One region of the Paraburkholderia sp. Ac-20336 genome, then DNA from elsewhere that is predicted to be linked to it. Evidence: riboswitches for the same ligand, from Rfam matches in the RefSeq annotation. Region 1 holds a riboswitch; each other region holds the start of a gene.
What was found. Region 1 has a riboswitch for cobalamin ahead of cobW (cobalamin biosynthesis protein CobW). Riboswitches for the same ligand answer to the same signal wherever they lie in the genome.

Region 1 (5,981 bases):
GCACGCCATGAAACGGCAGTTCGGGCCGAAAGCGCGCGAGCCCGAACGCGAGCGCGCCGAAGGTCTGCGCCATCGCCTGCGCGGAGATCACCGCGAGCACCGGCACGCCGAACGTCGCGGCGAGATCGGCGCTGCTCGGCGTGCCGTCGAACAGGCCCATCACGCCTTCGATCAGGATCAGATCGGCCTCGGCCGCCGCCTGCGCGAGCAGGTTGCGGCACGCGGTTTCACCGACCATCCACAGATCGAGCGACAGCACCGGCGCGCCGCTCGCGCGCGCGAGGATCATCGGGTCGAGAAAGTCCGGGCCGGTCTTGAACACGCGCACGCGCCGTCCGAGCCGCCGGTGCAGGCGCGCGAGCCCCGCCGTGATCGTGGTCTTGCCCTGGCCCGAGGCGGGCGCGCTGATAAAGAGCGCGGGACAGGCCGGGCGGCGCGTCGCTTCGGGCGCTGACGGCATCGCTCAGAACTCCACGCCGCGCTGCGCCTTCACGCCCTGCTCGCGATACGGATGCTTGATCGCGCGCATTTCGGTGACGAGATCGGCGGCTTCGATCAGCGCGTCCGGCGCATGGCGGCCGGTCACGACGACGTGCAGCATCGGCGCGCGCGCGTTGATGACCGACAGCACTTCGTCGAGCGGCAGGTATTCGTACTTGAGCACGGTGTTCAGTTCGTCGAGGATCACCATCTGATAGTCGCCGCTTTCGATCATCCGGCGCGCCTCGTCCCAGCCCTTGCGCGCGGTGGCGATGTCGGCGTCGCGGTTCTGGGTGTTCCAGGTGTAGCCGTCGCCCATCGTGACGAAATCGCAGTGTGCGATCGCGCCGAGAAAGTCGCGCTCCGAGGTATGCAGCGCGCCCTTGATGAACTGCACGACGCCAAGGCGCATGCCGTGGCCGAGCACGCGCACGGCCATGCCGAACGCGGCCGTGCTTTTGCCCTTGCCGGTGCCGGTGTTGACGATCAGCAGGCCTTTCTCGACGGTCGCGGCGGCCTGTTTCTTTTCATGGCCCTCGCGGCGGCGTTCGGTCATGCGTTGATGCGATTCGGGATCGGTTTTCATCGAAGGTCCTGTTGGGGAGTGTCGGGTTGGGTTGGAGCGGTGTCGGCGTCGCTGCTGGCCGAGGCGATCGCGACGGTAACGCCGTCGTGCACGGTCTTGGGTACGAGCAGGCGCGCGGGCTGTGTGGGCGATGCAGCGGCTGACGCAGCCGCCAGGGTCTGCGCCGCGAGCAGCGCGCAGGGTTCGCAAACGCCATCGACGCCGAGATGCGTTTGCGCGGCCAGCGACGGCGTGGCGACCGGCACCGCGGCGATCTGCTCGCGGCTGAACACCTGCAACGGCAGCGCATGACGCGCGCAGAATTCGCGCAGGCCCGCTTCGTGGGCCTTGGCGTCGAGCGTGGCGACGGCGTGAATCTGTTCGAAAGAAGCGACGCACGTGTGCGAGCCGAGCGCGGCGCGCACCGCCGCTTCGATCTGTTGCGCCGAACTGCCGAGGCGACAGCCGATGCCGACGCCGAGCGTCTTGCCCGGGCGTCCGGTGTGTCGAGCGGCATCGGCTTTGGCTTCGGCATTCGCGTCAGCGCAAGAGGCCTCGTGCCCGGCGCTGGCGAGCGAGGCGCGCGTCATCGCGGCATGCAAGGCAAACGCCTCGCGGTAATGGAAAAAGGGCGGCTGCCTGCAAGGGCGCACGCGGCAAGGAAGATCGAGGTCATGCGGTACTGCGAATCCGGGCTTGGACCATCGCGCGGCGCGTTGCGTTTTCGCGGCGAAAACCCCGTGGAAAAACGCCACGCTTGGCGCGGCCATGCTTGAACGCCATCACATCCGTTCCCCGCGGATTCCGGCGGCCGGCAGCGCAGCGATGAACGCGGCGCCGCCTCCGCGTCTGGCCGGTATCCGGGCTGGCGGCCTCACGCGCTTTGCCTTCCCGTCCGGATTCGTCGGACAGTGGCGCGAAAAACGCATGTGCGACGCGGCCGGAACGGCGCTCGCGTCGCAGGTCGCTTACCGTTGCGGGGACAGCACAGATTGAACGCATGACGCGCTGCCTGTTTCCCGTTTAACTGCACACGCGAGTGCATGTGCGGGCACCAAACGCGCGCATACGATAGCACATGGCGCCCCGCCGGATAAGCGCGCGCGGCGCTTCACGCGGTGTCCTTTCCTTGACTGCGCATGGCCGTGGGCCTACACTCGCACGCACTTCTGGTGCTCGCGCGCGCATCCATGCGCGTGCAGTTAAACGGGAAACAGGGAGCCCACCTGCTCTGGAACGGGCCAACCTGTGCTGTCCCCGCAACGGTAAGCGAAAAGCGGTATCGGCTGCATGGCCGGCCACCGCGGAGCCGGCTTCGATGTCCACGCGCAAGGCTGCGTCGGCATATCACCACTGGTCGAGAAACCACTCGGCCGGGAAGGGGAAGCGGCGCTTTCGCCAGCCCGGATACCGGCCCGAAGATGCAGGACGGACGCCACGGGGATGCGGCGTCGCGTTCACGACCTCACTTTCCGCTTTCTGTTTTCCGTTGTCGCGGCAACGCCGGCGCTCGTTCCGGCATGCGCGGCGCAACGCCTTCGGATGAACCTCACGATGCAAACTCAATTGCGCAAGATCCCCGTCACGATCGTCACGGGCTTTCTCGGCAGCGGCAAAACCACGCTGCTGCGGCACATTCTTCAGCATGCGGGCGGCAAGCGCATCGCGGTGATCGTCAACGAGTTCGGCGAACTCGGCATCGACGGGGAGATCCTCAAGGGTTGCGGCATCGGCTGCGATGAAAACGGCGTCGAAACCGAAGGGCAACTGTATGAACTCGCGAACGGTTGCCTCTGCTGCACCGTGCAGGAAGAGTTTTTTCCGGTGATGGAAAAGCTCGTCGAGCGCCGCGGCGAAATCGATCACGTGCTGATCGAAACCTCGGGTCTCGCATTGCCGAAGCCGCTCGTGCAGGCGTTCAACTGGCCGCAGATCAAGAGCAGCTTCACGGTCGACGCGGTCGTGACCGTCGTCGATGGTCCGGCTGCCGCGAGCGGCCAGTTTGCCGCGAACCCGGTCGCCGTCGATGCGCAGCGCAAGGTCGATCCGAATCTCGATCACGAATCGCCGCTGCACGAGCTGTTCGAAGATCAGTTGTCCGCGGCCGATCTCGTGATCCTGAACAAGACCGACCTCGTCGACGATGCGCAGCAGCGCGCGGTCGAAGCGCTGATTCGCGGGGAGATTCCGCCGCAGGTGAAGATCGTGCGCGCGCAGCAGGGCCAGCTCGATCTGCACACGCTGCTCGGGCTCGAAGCGGCTTCGGAAGAGACGATCCACCTGCGCCACGATCATCACGGTTCCGCCGACGATCCCGACCACCACCACGACGAATTCGATTCGGTCGTCGTGGAAGCGCGCGTGTCGTCGCGCGACGCGGCGATCGCCGCATTGCAGACGCTTGTCGAAGGCCACACGATTTATCGCGTGAAGGGCTTTGCCGCGTTGCCGGGCGCGGCGATGCGCCTCGTGATTCAGGGCGTGGGGCGGCGCTTCGACAGCTATTTCGACCGGCGCTGGCAGGCTGGCGAAAATGACGGCGGCGCGCACGCCGGCAGCCGTTTCGTGCTGATCGGCGAAGACCTCGATCAGGCCACGCTGCAACGCGCGTTCGACGCGGCACTCGACGCCGCCGCTCCTGCGCCCGCGAGCGTTGCCGCACACCAGGCGTAAGCGCTCATGCATCTGCTACGCACGACGCCGGGCGGTTTCGTCGACGATACGCAGGGCGTGATCCGTATCGATCAGCAGCCTGCCGATATCGTCGTGCTCAGTTCCGCCGACACCACGCTGTCGCTGCTCGCGAGCGTGGTTCCGCGTCTCGGCGACGGCTTCCCGAGCCTGCGGCTCGCCAACGTCACCTATTTGCGGCAGCCGGCGTCGGTCGATTTCTATCTCGACGACGTGTTGCAGCATGCACGCGTCGTCGTGGTCGATCATCTCGGCGGCGAGGCTTACTGGCCGTACGGCATCGAGCAGGTCGTCGCGCTCGCGCAGCGCAGGCAGCAAACGCTTGCGATGTTTTCCGGCGATTTGCAGGAAGACCCGAACCTGCTCGCGCGCAGTACCGCGAGCGCCGAGCTGTGCCATCAGTTGTGGCGTTATCTGCGCGAGGGCGGCCCGCAGAATGCCGAGGCGTTCCTGCGCTGCATCGCCTATCGCGCGCTCGATTGGGGACGCGAGCCCGAGCCGCCGCGCGCGTTGCCGGCCGCGTCGCTCTATCATCCCGCGCACGACACGCCGACCATCGCCGACTGGCAGGCGCGCTGGCGCCAGGACGCGCCTGTGGTCGCGATTCTGTTCTACAAGGCGCATCTGCAGGCTGCCAATACCGCGGTGTTCGATGCGCTGATCGACGCGCTCGAAGCGCAAGGGCTCAATCCGCTGCCGCTCGCGATCACGTCGCTGAAAGATGCGGTGAGCCGCGAAGTCGTGCAGTCGCTGTGCGCGCAGCACGATGCTGCACTCGTGCTCAATACGACCGCGTTCGCCGCGTCCGCGATCGACGACCCCGAGCCGCTCGCGCTGGCCGGCGACGCGCCGGTGTTGCAGGTGATCCTGAGCGGCGGCAATCGCGAGGACTGGCTCAAGGACAATCACGGCCTCAATTCGCGCGACATCGCAATGCATATCGCGCTGCCGGAAGTGGACGGCCGCATCATCACGCGTGCGATCAGCTTCAAGGGGCTCGCCTATCGTTGTCCGCATACCGAGGTCGACGTGGTCCGCTATCAGCCCGACCTCGAACGCGTGCGTTTTCTCGCCGAACTGAGCCGCCGCTGGTGCCGTCTACGTTCGCTCGACAATGCGGACAAGAAGCTCGCGCTGATTCTCGCGAACTATCCGATGAGCGAAGGGCGCATCGGCAATGGCGTCGGGCTCGATACGCCGGCTTCGGTGGTCGGCATTCTGTCGATGCTGCGCGGCGAGGGCTATCGTGTTGGCGAATTGCCCGAAAACGGCGCTGCGTTGTTGCAGAAACTCACCGAAGGCGTGACCAACGATCCGGTCGTGCGCGATCTGCGTCCGGCCTTGCAAAGCCTTGCACTCGACGACTATCTCGCGCATTTCAACGCGCTGCCGGCGAGCGTGCGCGATGCGTTGAACGCGCGCTGGGGCCCGCCCGAGCAGGACCCGACGCTGCGGCGCGGGCGCTTCATGATCGCGGGCTGGCGCTGCGGGCACGTATTCGTCGGCATTCAGCCCGCGCGTTCGCGCGAGCAGGGCGATTACGCGAGCTATCACGATGCCGAACTCGTGCCGCCGCATGCCTATCTCGCGTTCTATTTCTGGCTGCGCCGGCAGTTCGGCATCGACGCGGTCGTGCACGTCGGCAAGCACGGCAACCTCGAATGGCTGCCCGGCAAGAGCGTCGCGCTGAGCGAGGCGTGCTGGCCCGATCTGATTCTCGGGCCGATGCCGCATCTGTATCCGTTCATCGTCAACGATCCGGGCGAGGGCAGCCAGGCCAAGCGGCGCACGCAGGCGGTCATCGTCGATCATCTGATGCCGCCGCTCACGCGCGCCGAAAACTATGGACCGCTGCAGGATCTCGAACGCCAGGTCGACGAATACTACGAAGCGCTGATGGTCGATCCGCGCCGCGCGAAGCTGCTGCGCCGCACGATTCTCGCGACGATCGTCGAGCACCGCCTGCACGAGGAACTGAGCCTCGCCGCGCCGAATGGCCAGGATGATGAAGACGCGCTGCTCACGCGCGTCGATGCGTGGTTGTGCGAACTGAAGGAAGCGCAGATTCGCGATGGTCTGCATACGTTCGGGCAATCGCCGGCCGGCGTGCAGCGGCGCGATACGCTGCTTGCGCTCGGGCGCTTTCCGATCGGCGATGGACAGGGGCGCAGAGCGGGGCTCGTCGACGCGCTGGCGCGCGATCTGCGTATCGATCATCTGTTCGATCCGTTGACGGTCGATTGGG
Region 2 (5,981 bases), on a different contig from region 1:
GTTCACGAGCGGCGCGCGCAGATCGTGCGACACGCTGTAGATGAACATCTCGTTTTCCTGGGTCTGCTGCCGCAGCGTCTCGTTGATGCGCGCGAGTTCGGCCGCGCGGCGCTCGAGGTCCGCATGAAAGCGCGCCTCGATGCGCTCGGCTTCGAGCAGACGGCGGCTCGTCTCGTGCAAGGTCAGGTCGAGCCGCGCGATCTCGTCGCGGCCTGCGCCGATCGGCGCAAGCGGCTCGTTGCTGGCGAGGCGCCCGGCGTTGTCGGAAAGCTGCGCGAGCCGGCCGCGCACGCCGCGCGTGAACAGCCACACGGCCATCGCGACGAACAGCAGCGAGCCGAACGCGGCCGCGACGATCAGCGATTGCTGACGGTCGCGCGCGGCGTCGGCGGCATTCGAGCGCAGCATGTCGAGGCGCCGCTCCTCGGCCTGGAACGCGGTCACCTGCAGACGAAAATGGTCGAGCACGTCGGCCTGGGCGAGATCGTGGAAGCGCGCGAGAATGTCGGCGCGGCGCCCCGCGTGCATCAGGTCCTCGATCCGGTCCGACCATTGGCGATACGCCTGCACCGCCTGGCGCACCTCGACCACGCGCTCGACCTGCGCCGGATTGTCGGCGACCAGCTCGGCCAGTTGATCGATGCGCCGGTCCACGTCGACCCATACCGCGACCGGCGTCGTGAAGCGGACGTCGTTGGCAAGCACGGCGCCGCGCAGCGCGACCGATTCCGACAGCACCGGGTCGAGAATCGCGGTGCTCTGGCGCAGCACTTCCTCGCTGTGCATTGCCCAGCGCTCGGCTCGCGCCGTATCGGCCTGCGCCTTCACGAGTCCGGAGAGCAGCGCCAGTTCGAGAACGGCGGGAATCGCGATCAGCAACAGGCCTTTAGTGGTCAGTCTCATGCGTACGCATTGGTGGGAATGGCCGGCGGATCGTGCACGGAATCGGCACATTATGTCGGCGTTTGCGCGGGAAGACAAAGCGGGCCGCAGGCCGGGCCGCACGGGAAGCCGGCGCGAACGCGACGCGAGACACGCCGCCCGGCTGTCGGGCGCCGTATGCGCCGCATACACCGCAGGCGCCTCATGCGTCAGGAATCCAGATAAAACTGTAATAGAAATCGAAGATTATGCCCCCGGCTGGATCATTCCCGCCGCCATCCGGCGCGCATGCACTTTTTTTGTGCCTGTTGTCGCTATTCAGGTGCAAAGTCCAGCCCACGCGGCACGGTGCGAAATCGTGTGCAAGTCCATCCCGGTGCCTGCTTGCACCGCACCGGCGCCGCCGGCACAACTTTGGCCCACTTCTTGCTCACATAGCGCACTTTTTGGCATAAGCGGGACACATCGATGGAAAGTCTGAAATACGGCGCCGACACCGAGTTTCTTCTGCTCGGCGCCGCCATGGTGCTGGCGATGCACGCGGGCTTCGCGTTCCTTGAACTCGGCACGGTGCGCAAGAAGAATCAGGTCAATGCGCTCGTCAAGATCCTCGTGGATTTCGCCGTCTCGACGATCGCGTATTTCTTCATCGGCTACACGATCGCGTACGGCGTGCAGTTTTTCGGCAGCGCCGCGTCGCTCGCCGAGCACAACGGCTACGGGCTCGTGCGCTTCTTCTTCCTGCTGACGTTCGCCGCCGCGATTCCGGCGATCGTCTCGGGCGGCATCGCCGAGCGCTCGAAATTCAACCCGCAGCTGTTCGCGACGTTCGTGCTGGTCGGCTTCGTCTATCCGTTCTTCGAAGGCATCGCGTGGAATGACCGCTTCGGCATTCAGGACTGGCTCACGCAGGCGTTCGGCGCGCCGTTCCACGACTTCGCGGGCTCGGTCGTCGTGCACGCGTTCGGCGGCTGGGTCGCGTTGCCGGCCGTGCTGCTGCTCGGCGCGCGCCACGGCCGTTATCACCGCGACGGCGGCATCGCCGCGCATCCGCCCTCGAACATTCCGTTTCTCGCGCTCGGCGCATGGGTGCTGACGGTCGGCTGGTTCGGCTTTAACGTGATGAGCGCGCAGACGCTCGACAAGATCAGCGGCCTCGTCGCGGTCAACTCGCTGATGGCGATGGTCGGCGGCACGCTGAGCGCCTGGTTCGCCGGCCGCAACGACCCCGGCTTCACGTACAACGGCCCGCTCGCCGGACTCGTCGCGGTATGCGCGGGCTCCGACCTCATGCACCCGCTCGGCGCGCTGGTGACGGGCGGCATCGCCGGCGTGCTGTTCGTCTATATGTTCACCTGCGTGCAGAACCGCTGGCGCATCGACGACGTGCTCGGCGTATGGCCGCTGCACGGCCTGTGCGGCGCGTGGGGCGGCATCGCGGCCGGCATCTTCGGGATGCGCGCGCTGGGCGGCATGGGTGGCGTGTCGCTCGGCGCGCAGGTGCTCGGCACGCTCGGCGGCATCGTCGTGGCGGTGCTCGGCGGCACGCTCGTGTATGGCGTGATCCGCATGACCGTGGGCCTGAGGCTCGATCAGGAAGAGGAATACAACGGCGCGGATCTGTCGATCCACAAGATTTCGGCGACGCCGGAGTGAGCCGGGGTGCGCGTACAAATGCGCACACCGATGTTAGACTGCGCGGCTGGAGATGGCATTCTCCCTTAACCGCCCTTGGGGCTGATGATGCCTGCTACGCCCGGTCATGCGGACGCGGCATCGTCTCGCCCGCATGAACCGGTTTGTCGACACACTCCGGTTTCCGATCCTCTTCCATGTATTGGTCCTTTCTCGCTGTCGCCATCGGCGGCGCACTCGGCTCGCTGTTTCGCTGGTTCCTCGGCATTCGCCTGAACGGCCTGTTTAGCGGACTGCCGCTCGGCACGCTGGCCGCCAACGTGATCGCCGGCTACATCATCGGCGTGGCGGTCGCGGGCTTCGCGCGCGTGCCGCAACTCGCGCCGGAATGGCGGCTCTTCGTCATCACCGGTTTGATGGGTGGTCTCTCAACGTTCTCGACCTTCTCCGCCGAAGTCGTGCAACGCCTGCAGGACGGACGGCTCGGCTGGGCGGCCGGCGAAGTCGCGATTCACGTCAGCGCCTCGCTCGCGATGACGATCCTCGGCATCGCAACGGTGTCGCTGCTGTCGCGCTGAGCAGCCGGCTCGACACTCGCTCGGCACCCGCGCAGTACTCGCGTGCGGACATGCGTGCCGCCGCCCGAAAAACCCAACCGGGAGCGAAACCGGAACCCGTTCGACGGTCTCGCCGACTCTCGCGGCCGGCGCAGAAATCGACTTTTCAGTATCGGCGATGTATAAGCCCACAGGGCCTACGCCTCAACACGGACACAGCGGGAAGCCGGTGAGATTCCGGCGCGGTCGCGCCACTGTATCGGGGGAACCTGTTTCACCCCGGAGTCAGACCTCGCTATGTCGTCTTTTCCCAACCTGCACGGAACGCGCAATTCCTGGAGATTCAACATGCTTGATCGACTCGTCGAGATTTTCAACGATTCGGATTCGAGAGTCCGCAGCAAATTATTCGGCATCTACGGCGTGCTGATCGCCATCAACCTGCTCGCGTGGCTGTGGGCGATCGTGGCGTTCCACCACTATCCGGTGCTGCTCGGCACCGCGCTGCTCGCGTACGGATTCGGCCTGCGCCATGCCGTCGACGCCGACCACATCGCCGCCATCGACAACGTGACGCGCAAGCTCATGCAGGAACGCAAGCGGCCCGTTGCCGTGGGCTTCTTTTTCTCGCTCGGCCATTCGAGCGTGGTCGTGCTCGCGTCGGTCGCGGTGGCGCTCGCGACCACCGCGATCCAGGGCCGCTTCGACAACTACAGGGAGATCGGCGGCATCGTCAGCACGGCCGTGTCGTCCTTTTTCCTGTTCGCGCTCGCGCTGATGAACTTCCTGATTCTGCGCGGCATCTACCGCGCGTGGCGCCACGTGCGCAATGGCGGCGCCTATGTCGACGACGACTTCGACATGCTGCTCGCGAATCGAGGCTTCATCGCGCGCCTGTTCCGGCCGCTCTTCCGGCTCGTGACGCGTAGCTGGCACATGTATCCGATCGGCTTTCTGTTCGGCCTCGGCTTCGACACCGCCACGGAAATCGGCCTGCTCGGCATCGCGGCGACGCAGGCGGCCAAGGGGCTCTCGCCGTGGGCGATCATGGTGTTTCCGGTGCTGTTCAGTGCGGGCATGTCGCTCGTCGACACGCTCGACGGCCACCTGATGCTCGGCGCCTACGGCTGGGCGTACGAAAGGCCGCTGCGCAAGATCTACTACAACATGACGATCACGCTCGTCTCGATCGCGGTCGCGCTCGTGATCGGCGGCATCGAGGCGCTCGGCCTTCTCGCGGATCAGCTGAACCTGAAAGGCGGCATCTGGGACGCGATCGGCGCGCTCAACGATAACTTCGGCATGCTCGGCTACATCATCATCGGCATCTTCGCGCTCAGCTGGCTCGTGTCGGCGGTGATCTATCGCGTGAAGCGTTTCGACGAGGTGCAGACCAACCCGCAGGTCTGAGCGTACGAGAGCGGAAAGAAAGCGGAAAAGAAAAAAAGGCGTCACGTTGCCGTGACGCCTTAAAAGTTCTAGCCATTCCGAGGGCCGTGCTAGAACCTGAGAGACGGTATTAAAGCAAAAGCAGCGGGGGTTAAAAGCGGTGCCTGAAAGCAGACTTCGAAAGCATTCGCCGCCGAGCCCCTTGCATTCCCGCGCGATACGGGCAACGGGAACGATACGGCCGGCAACCTTTCTGGAAGATTCCATCTTTCGAAATAATGTTCCATTTTTTATGATTATGCTGACTAAGTCAAGCAAAATCCGAATCCAGGTCGTTCCGGCAACTTTTTCCGATAGAATCGATTTGTCACAAACAAAACTGAACTGGTGCCACGGCTGGAAGATGCCCGCCGTCTTCCGTAGACCGGCCGTCGACGGGGGACGAACTCAGAATCTGAAATACAGTTCCAAAAAACCATGAAACGACCTACTCCGATCCCGAGCGCAGCGGTCGTCGCCAAAGACCGGGACGGCTCGGGCGACGAAGTCACCGCCCTCGCTCGCGGCCTGACCGTGCTGCGCTCGATTGCCGCCGCGAACGCGCCGCTGAGCAATCGCGAACTCGCCGAACTCACCGGCATTCCGAAGCCGACGGTCTCGCGCATCACGGCGACGCTGGTCAGCGCCGGCTTCCTGCTGCGGCTGCCCGACAGCGAACGCTTCGTGCTGACTTCGTCGGTGCTGGAGCTGAGCAACGGCTTTCTGCGCAATTTCGACATCCGCGCCCGCGCACGGCCTTTCCTGATCGAACTCGCCGAGCGCACCGCCCTCTCGGTGCATCTGGCCGTGCGCGACCGCTTCGACATGGTCGTGATCGACACGATCCGGCCGCGCTCGGCGGTGCTCGTGTCGCGGCTCGAAATCGGCTCGCGCATGAGCCTGACGCGCACCGCGGTCGGCCGCGCCTATCTGGTGGCGCTCGAGCAGCCGGAACGCGAAGCGTTGCTTGCCGGTCTGCAGACGGCCGAAGGCAACGAATGGGGCTACATCGGCGGACGGCTCGAAAGCGCGATCGAGGACACGCTGGAGCGCGGCTTCGCGATCGCCACCGGCGAGTGGTACGACGGCCTCAATGCGATCGCGCTCGGCTTCGTCGGGCCGTCGGGCGAGCGCTATGCGGTCAATTGCGGCGGCGCGGCCGACCAGTGCCCGCGCGACTGGCTCATCTCGCATGCCGCGCCCGCGCTGCTCGAATGCATCGGCAAGATCGTGCTCGAAGTCGGCGGCACGCCGGCGCGCCGGCTCGACACCTGAGGCACCGAGACAGACACCGCGACAGGCACGGCGAAAAGCACCGCGGCCGGATGCGCCACCAGCCGGCGCACGCGGCCGACGGCGCCCGGCGAGGCGCCCCTTCACACCAGGCCAACAATTTCCCAACATCCTGTAACCTTCGTAATTAAACGAAAAATAGGCGGCTGGACTGTTACAGAGACCGCAACGTACGATCACGCATCC
Region 3 (5,981 bases), on a different contig from region 1:
CCCATAACCACACGATGCTTATTCACCCCAATTTCGACCCCGTCGCCATTCATCTGGGGCCGCTCGCCGTGCGCTGGTATGGCCTGATGTACCTCGTCGCGTTCATCGCGGCGATCGTCGTCGGCCGGCTGCGGCTGCGTTTGCCGTACGTCGCCGCGCAGGGCTGGAGCGCGAAGGATATCGACGACATGCTGTTCTACGGCGTGCTCGGTACGATCCTCGGCGGCCGGCTCGGCTACGTGCTGTTCTACAAGGCGAGCTTCTACTTCGCGCATCCGCTCGACATCTTCAAGGTGTGGGAAGGCGGCATGTCGTTTCACGGCGGCTTTCTCGGCGTCACGCTCGCGATGATCCTGTTCGCGTATCAGCGCAAGCGCTCGTGGCTGCAAGTCACCGACTTCGTTGCGCCGATGGTGCCCACGGGCCTCGCGGCGGGGCGTCTCGGCAACTTCATCAACGGCGAGCTGTGGGGCCGCGTGACCGATCCGGCTTCGCCGTGGGCAATGCTGTTTCCGGGCGCCGCGCCCGACGACGCCGCATGGCTCACCGCGCATCCGCAACTGGCCGCGCAATGGCATCTGAACGAAGTGTTCGCGCAATATCACATGCTGCCGCGGCATCCGTCGGAACTGTACGAGATCGCGCTCGAAGGCGTGGCGCTGTTCTTCGTGCTGATCTTCTTCTCGCGCAAGCCGAAGCCGCTCGGCGCGATTTCCGCGATGTTCCTGATCGGCTATGGCCTCGCACGCTTTACGGTCGAGTTCGCACGCGAGCCGGACGATTTCCTTGGCCTGCTCGCAATGGGTCTGTCGATGGGGCAATGGCTGTCGCTGCCGATGATTCTCGCGGGCATCGGCCTGATGGTGTGGGCCTATCGACGCGGGCGCCGCGAGCCGGCGCAGGCGGTGAGCGCGAGCTGAGCCTTGGGTCGATGCGGTTGATCCGTCGAGCCGCGCGCCGCGGTTTGCCTTGTCTTGTCGGGCAGCGTGGCGGTCGGCGCGGCGGGTCTTTAGAACCTTTAGAGTTTGCAGGTATGTGTGTTTGCGCGTTTGCGTTCCCGCGCGCGTTACTTCATCTGCACCGATCCCGACACGTTGACCGTCACCGTCGACGTGCCGCCTTCGAGCGGCATCGGCGCCACGCTCTTCGCTTCGGCGCCCATGGCACGCGCGCTCATCATCATGACCGGGCGCGGCATGACGCCGCCGTGATTCACATTGACCTCGCGGATCGAATAGCCATTAAAGCCGAATGCCTGCGCCGACGAAGCGGCCTGTTCGCGGAACGATCGGATCGCCTCGCCGGTGAGCTTCTGCTCGGCGGCACGCTGCGCTTCCGGCGACAGCGAGAAACTCACGTTGCCGACCTGCATGATCGATGCCATCTGTCCCGCGAGCTTCGATGCCGAACCGAAGTCGCGGGATTCGAGCACGACTTCGGCGCGGCCGCGCCACGTCGAAATGTGGCCATCGCGATCGGTGGACGGGAAGATCGAGAATGCGCCCGTGCGCGCCGTTACGCCGCTGACGCCGCGCGCCTTCTGCAAGGCGGCGTCGGCGCGCTCGTTCAGCGTGGCCGTGAGCGAGGACGGATCGCTCGCTTCCTGCTCGTAAAACAATGTGATGTCGACGACGTCCTGCGGGACTTCCGCGCTCGCCTGCGCATTGAGCGACAGCACGCCCGCGGGCTGCGGCATGACGCTTTGCGCGCGCGCGAGGGTCGGGGTCAGCGCGAGCGCGACAGGCGCGGTGCAGGCGAGAGCGAGTGCGAGGGCCCGTGCGGCTTGTTTCGTCATTGTTGAACTCCTTGTTTGAACAGGTTGTGCACGTGTGACACAAGTGACATGTGATGGCGTAGGGGTTGCGGGTTCTCTTTCGCGACGGGCTGGCTCGCCGGCCAGGCGAAGCCCTTCAATGAGCCCTGCAACACGCGTGTCCGATCATTAGGCGCGACTCGCGTTGTCTTGGTTCCCTAATTCGGCGTTATCCGCCATGCGGAGAACAACACGGTGCGTTCACCCGTTCGTCATAAGTCACGAACGAACGCCGGATATGCCCTTAAACAAGCTGTTTTGTGATGAAACGCCATTCGGCTTCGGTCACCGGCGTGATCGACAGACGGTTGCCTTTGGCGAGCACACGCATGTCCTGCAACTCGGCATGCTCGCGCAGCGCAGCAAGCGGAATCAGCGGAATCTTCTTTTTGAACACGACGTCGACGAGCATCCAGCGCGGCGTTTCCTGCGACGACTTCGCGTCGTAGTACGGACTCTTGTTATCGAACTGGGTCGGGTCAGGATACGCGGTGGACGAGACTTCCGCGATGCCCGCAATGCCAGGCTCGGGACAGCTCGAATGGTAGAAGAGCACGCCGTCGCCGATCTGCATGGTGTCGCGCATGAAATTGCGTGCCTGATAGTTGCGCACGCCGGTCCACGGCAACGTGCGATGCGGTGCGTTGGCGAGATCGTCGATGCTTGCTTCGTCCGGTTCGGACTTCATCAGCCAGTAGCGCATGAATCGAATTGAACGTGAGGGATTGAACGACGCGCGCGAACCGGTACATGCAAAAGGCACCTGAAAACAGCACCAGAAAACGCAGCCCAAAAGAAAAACGGCATCGAACCGAAGTACGATGCCGTTCCAGATAAGGTCCCCGCCTTAGCCGCTAGGCCGGCATCCTGAACCGGGGGTTCAGAATTGGTCGCAGTTAGCAACACTTCGGGTACATCAGACAGAGTGACGCGCACGCCCGTGCTACAAATTTCCGCAACCGTGCACATGGCATTGGTTCAAGGAATATATGACCTTGGCGAACCAGGCAGGGAAGCTAAACCGATGAAGCTACAGCAGTTCAAACTTTAACAGAAGAACTCAAACGCTTGCGAGAGGTGCTCATGTGCTTTACCAACACCGCACACCCGCTTTGCAAAAAAGTACTGCGTTTCAAGCTACTTCGTTGAATTCACGACCGGTTCGACATTGGGTTCGAAGCCGACTGTGACCGCTTACTGCAAGCTGTACTGTTCAATCACAGTACCGAGCTGTTCGTTCATTTGCTGCATTGTACGCCGGATTTCTTCAGCGGGAAATGCTTCTCCGTGTCGCACGCTGTTTTGCAGCTTAAGCAGTTCCGATGCCAGCGACAGCGCGGCCATGACGGCAATGCGATCCGTGCCGCGCACGTTGCTGCCGTTGCGGATTTTCTTCATTTCCGCATCGACGCGTGCGACCGCTTCGAGCAGGGCGGCTTCGGTTTCCGGCGAGCAGGCGAGACGATACGGTACGTCGAGAATCGATACTTCGATCTGCTTGGTGGTCATGCGTTTTCTCCGTGGCGGCTCACGTCGCTTTCCGCTTCCTCGGGTTCGGGTTGAGCGGAGTCGAGCAGATCGAGCTGGTTATCCGGTTCGCTGCTCGCGCGGGCACGCGGCAATTTCTCGAGAATCGCATTCAGGCGCACCTGAGCGTCGTCGATCTTGGCGGAGAGCGCATCGCGTTCCGCCTGCAGGGCATCGCGCTCCCCGCGCAATTGCGCGAGTTCCGCATGCGTGGCTTCGACTTCGGCACGCGTGTGCGCGAGTTGTTCTTCGAGCGCGAGCCGCGCTTCATGGTGGCGCTGGCTGATCGCAATCAGCTTGCCGATGTTCTGGGAGAGTGATTCGAGTTCGGTGAGCATGTGCTGCGTCCTCTAAAGACCTCGCATTTTAGCGCGGAATGTTACAGGTTCCGACAATTGTCTCGTTTCGAGACGTAACAACTTGGCTTTATGCAAGCATTTTCCCGACCATAAGATGAAAAACCGCTCGTCGATCGGACAATAACCTGCACTCAACGGCACGGCTCGCGCAGGGATTGACCTTTCTTGACGCTCGCCGGGGTCGCTCCTAAACTGGCCGCACTCTGGTGCCCGCGCGCGCTTTTCGGCGCGCGCAGTTAAACGGGAAGCAGGGCGCGCGCGGGGTTCGACACCGGCACGCGCGAACCTGCGCTGCCCCCGCAACGGTAAGCGACCGCACTCGTCATGCAGGTCGGTCCTGATTGCAGGTCGAAGCCGAGCCTGCAAGTGTGCCACTGCGCGTTACGCGTGGGAAGGCGGGGCCGATGTGTCGCAGCCCGGATACCGGCCAGAGGGAGAGGACGTCCCCCGCGAAAACGTTAAACATCGGGGGCGCCTCGTTACGCGTCGGCCTGCGGGGAAGCGGGCTGCGCACGCTATCCACAGGACTCTCACCCATGCTGTCCCCCTTCGCCCGCGCGGCGCTGCTCGCGTTCGCGGGTCTGCCGCCCGTCGTGCATGCGCAGACTGCCGGGACCACGGCTGCCGCGTCGGCGGCGTCTTCCGTGCCGGCCGATGTTGCATCGCCCGTTGCTTCGCCGGCTGCTTCGTCGGCCGCATCATCGGCTTCAGCTTCGAGCGCGTCCGCCGAGGCGAATACCAATGCCGATGCCGATGCGAACACCCGCGCGACCCCGCCGGCCACCGTACTCTCGCCAGTCGTCGTGACCGCCGAGCGCGGACCGCAGGCACTCACTGACACGATCCCGCCGACCACGCTGTTCGATCAGCAGGACATTGCCGACACGACCGCGACCGATCTGCCCGGCCTGCTGCAACTCGCGCCCGGCGCGCAAATCTCGCGTACAGGTGGCCCCGGTTCGACGACGAGCCTCTTTTTGCGCGGCGCGTCGTCGACGCAATCGCTGGTGCTGATCGACGGCGTGCGCGTCGATTCGGTGAGCCTCGGTTCCGCGCAACTCGCGCAGATTCCGCTCGACCAGGTCGATCACGTCGAGGTCGTGAACGGCAATGTCTCGGCGTTGTACGGCTCGGGTGCGATTGGCGGCGTCGTGCAGGTGTTCACGAAAGATGGCGGCGATCATCCGCCGCGCTTCAATTTTTCGCTGGGCTACGGCAGTTATCACACGCAGACGCAAACCGTCGGCGTCAATGGCGCGCTCGATCAGGACGGCCGCACGACCTTCAACATCTCGCTCGCGCGCACCAAAACCGATGGCTTTTCCTCGCTCGATCCGCTGCAAGCGCCCGGCGCGAATCCGAACGCGAACGGCAATCTGAACGAGAGCCTCTCGGCATCGCTGCGTCACAAGTTCAGCGACAGGTGGGACGCCGGCGTCACCTATTTCCAGTCGAACGGCAACAACAGCTACGACAACGCCTATGGCGAGCCGACCGATCTGAACAACCTCTATAGCAAGGTGCGTCAGGTCTCGGTGTTCGCGAACGGCAAGCTGACCGACTGGTGGACCACGCATTTCACGGTCGCCGAGGGCGACGACCGCAGCGTGTCGAATACCAACGGCATCGACAACGGCCGCTTCGATACCGACAATCGCCAGTACACCTGGCAGAACGATTTCGCGCTGGCCGCGAACCAGAAGCTGCAACTCGGCTACGAGCATCTCGATCAGAGCCTCGATTCCGATACGTTCGCGGCGCCCAACCGTCACGTCGATTCGGTATTCGCGGGCTATACCGCGCGCTTCGGCCGCAATCAGATTCAGGCTAACGTGCGGCGCGACCAGTACTCCGATTTCGGCGGGGCGAACAGTTACTATCTCGGCTATGGCTTCGACATCACCTCGCACTGGAAGGCAACCGCAAGCTATTCGGACGCGTTCCGCGCGCCGAGCTTCGACGATCTGTACTATCCGTTGAGCGGCAATCCGTCGATCCGGCCCGAGCGCAGTCATTCGGTCGAAGCGGGTTTGCAGTACGCATCGAACCTGCTCGGCGTGGTGCGTGTCAGTGCCTTTCAGACGCGCTATACGAATCTGATCGATTACGTGCAGACGATCCCCGGCATCTATCTGGCCGAGAACGTCGGGCACGCGAAAGTGCAGGGGCTCGAAGGATCGTGGAGCGGGCATGTCGGCAAGACCGACGTGCGCGCCTCGCTGACGCTGCAGAATCCCGTCGATCTCGACAACGACGTCGACCTCGTGCGGCGCGCGCGACGC

Region 2: it holds a riboswitch for cobalamin, as region 1 does, so the genes downstream of both, GXB81_RS21490 (HoxN/HupN/NixA family nickel/cobalt transporter) here and cobW (cobalamin biosynthesis protein CobW) in region 1, are expected to answer to the same signal.
Region 3: it holds a riboswitch for cobalamin, as region 1 does, so the genes downstream of both, GXB81_RS29800 (TonB-dependent receptor) here and cobW (cobalamin biosynthesis protein CobW) in region 1, are expected to answer to the same signal.

What each region holds. Positions count from the first base shown of each region.
Region 1 covers NZ_JAAGPS010000155.1:5,574-11,554, forward strand. Annotated here, with positions in the region: gene GXB81_RS27495 (cobyrinate a,c-diamide synthase) at 1-460, opposite strand, end outside; gene cobO (cob(I)yrinic acid a,c-diamide adenosyltransferase) at 464-1,066, opposite strand; gene GXB81_RS27505 (cobalamin biosynthesis protein) at 1,063-1,635, opposite strand; cobalamin riboswitch at 1,879-2,119, opposite strand; cobalamin riboswitch at 2,199-2,479, shown strand; gene cobW (cobalamin biosynthesis protein CobW) at 2,600-3,718, shown strand; gene cobN (cobaltochelatase subunit CobN) at 3,725-5,981, shown strand, end outside.
Region 2 covers NZ_JAAGPS010000085.1:22,712-28,692, reverse strand. Annotated here, with positions in the region: gene GXB81_RS21505 (sensor histidine kinase) at 1-903, opposite strand, end outside; gene GXB81_RS21500 (ammonium transporter) at 1,351-2,538, shown strand; fluoride riboswitch at 2,578-2,639, shown strand; gene crcB (fluoride efflux transporter CrcB) at 2,715-3,095, shown strand; cobalamin riboswitch at 3,251-3,389, shown strand; gene GXB81_RS21490 (HoxN/HupN/NixA family nickel/cobalt transporter) at 3,423-4,484, shown strand; gene GXB81_RS21485 (IclR family transcriptional regulator) at 4,941-5,777, shown strand.
Region 3 covers NZ_JAAGPS010000207.1:643-6,623, forward strand. Annotated here, with positions in the region: gene lgt (prolipoprotein diacylglyceryl transferase) at 15-920, shown strand; gene GXB81_RS29775 (SIMPL domain-containing protein) at 1,067-1,795, opposite strand; gene GXB81_RS29780 (EVE domain-containing protein) at 2,058-2,516, opposite strand; RNA gene ssrS (6S RNA) at 2,649-2,830, opposite strand; gene GXB81_RS29790 (cell division protein ZapA) at 3,008-3,322, opposite strand; gene GXB81_RS29795 (ATPase) at 3,319-3,678, opposite strand; cobalamin riboswitch at 3,887-4,146, shown strand; gene GXB81_RS29800 (TonB-dependent receptor) at 4,236-5,981, shown strand, end outside.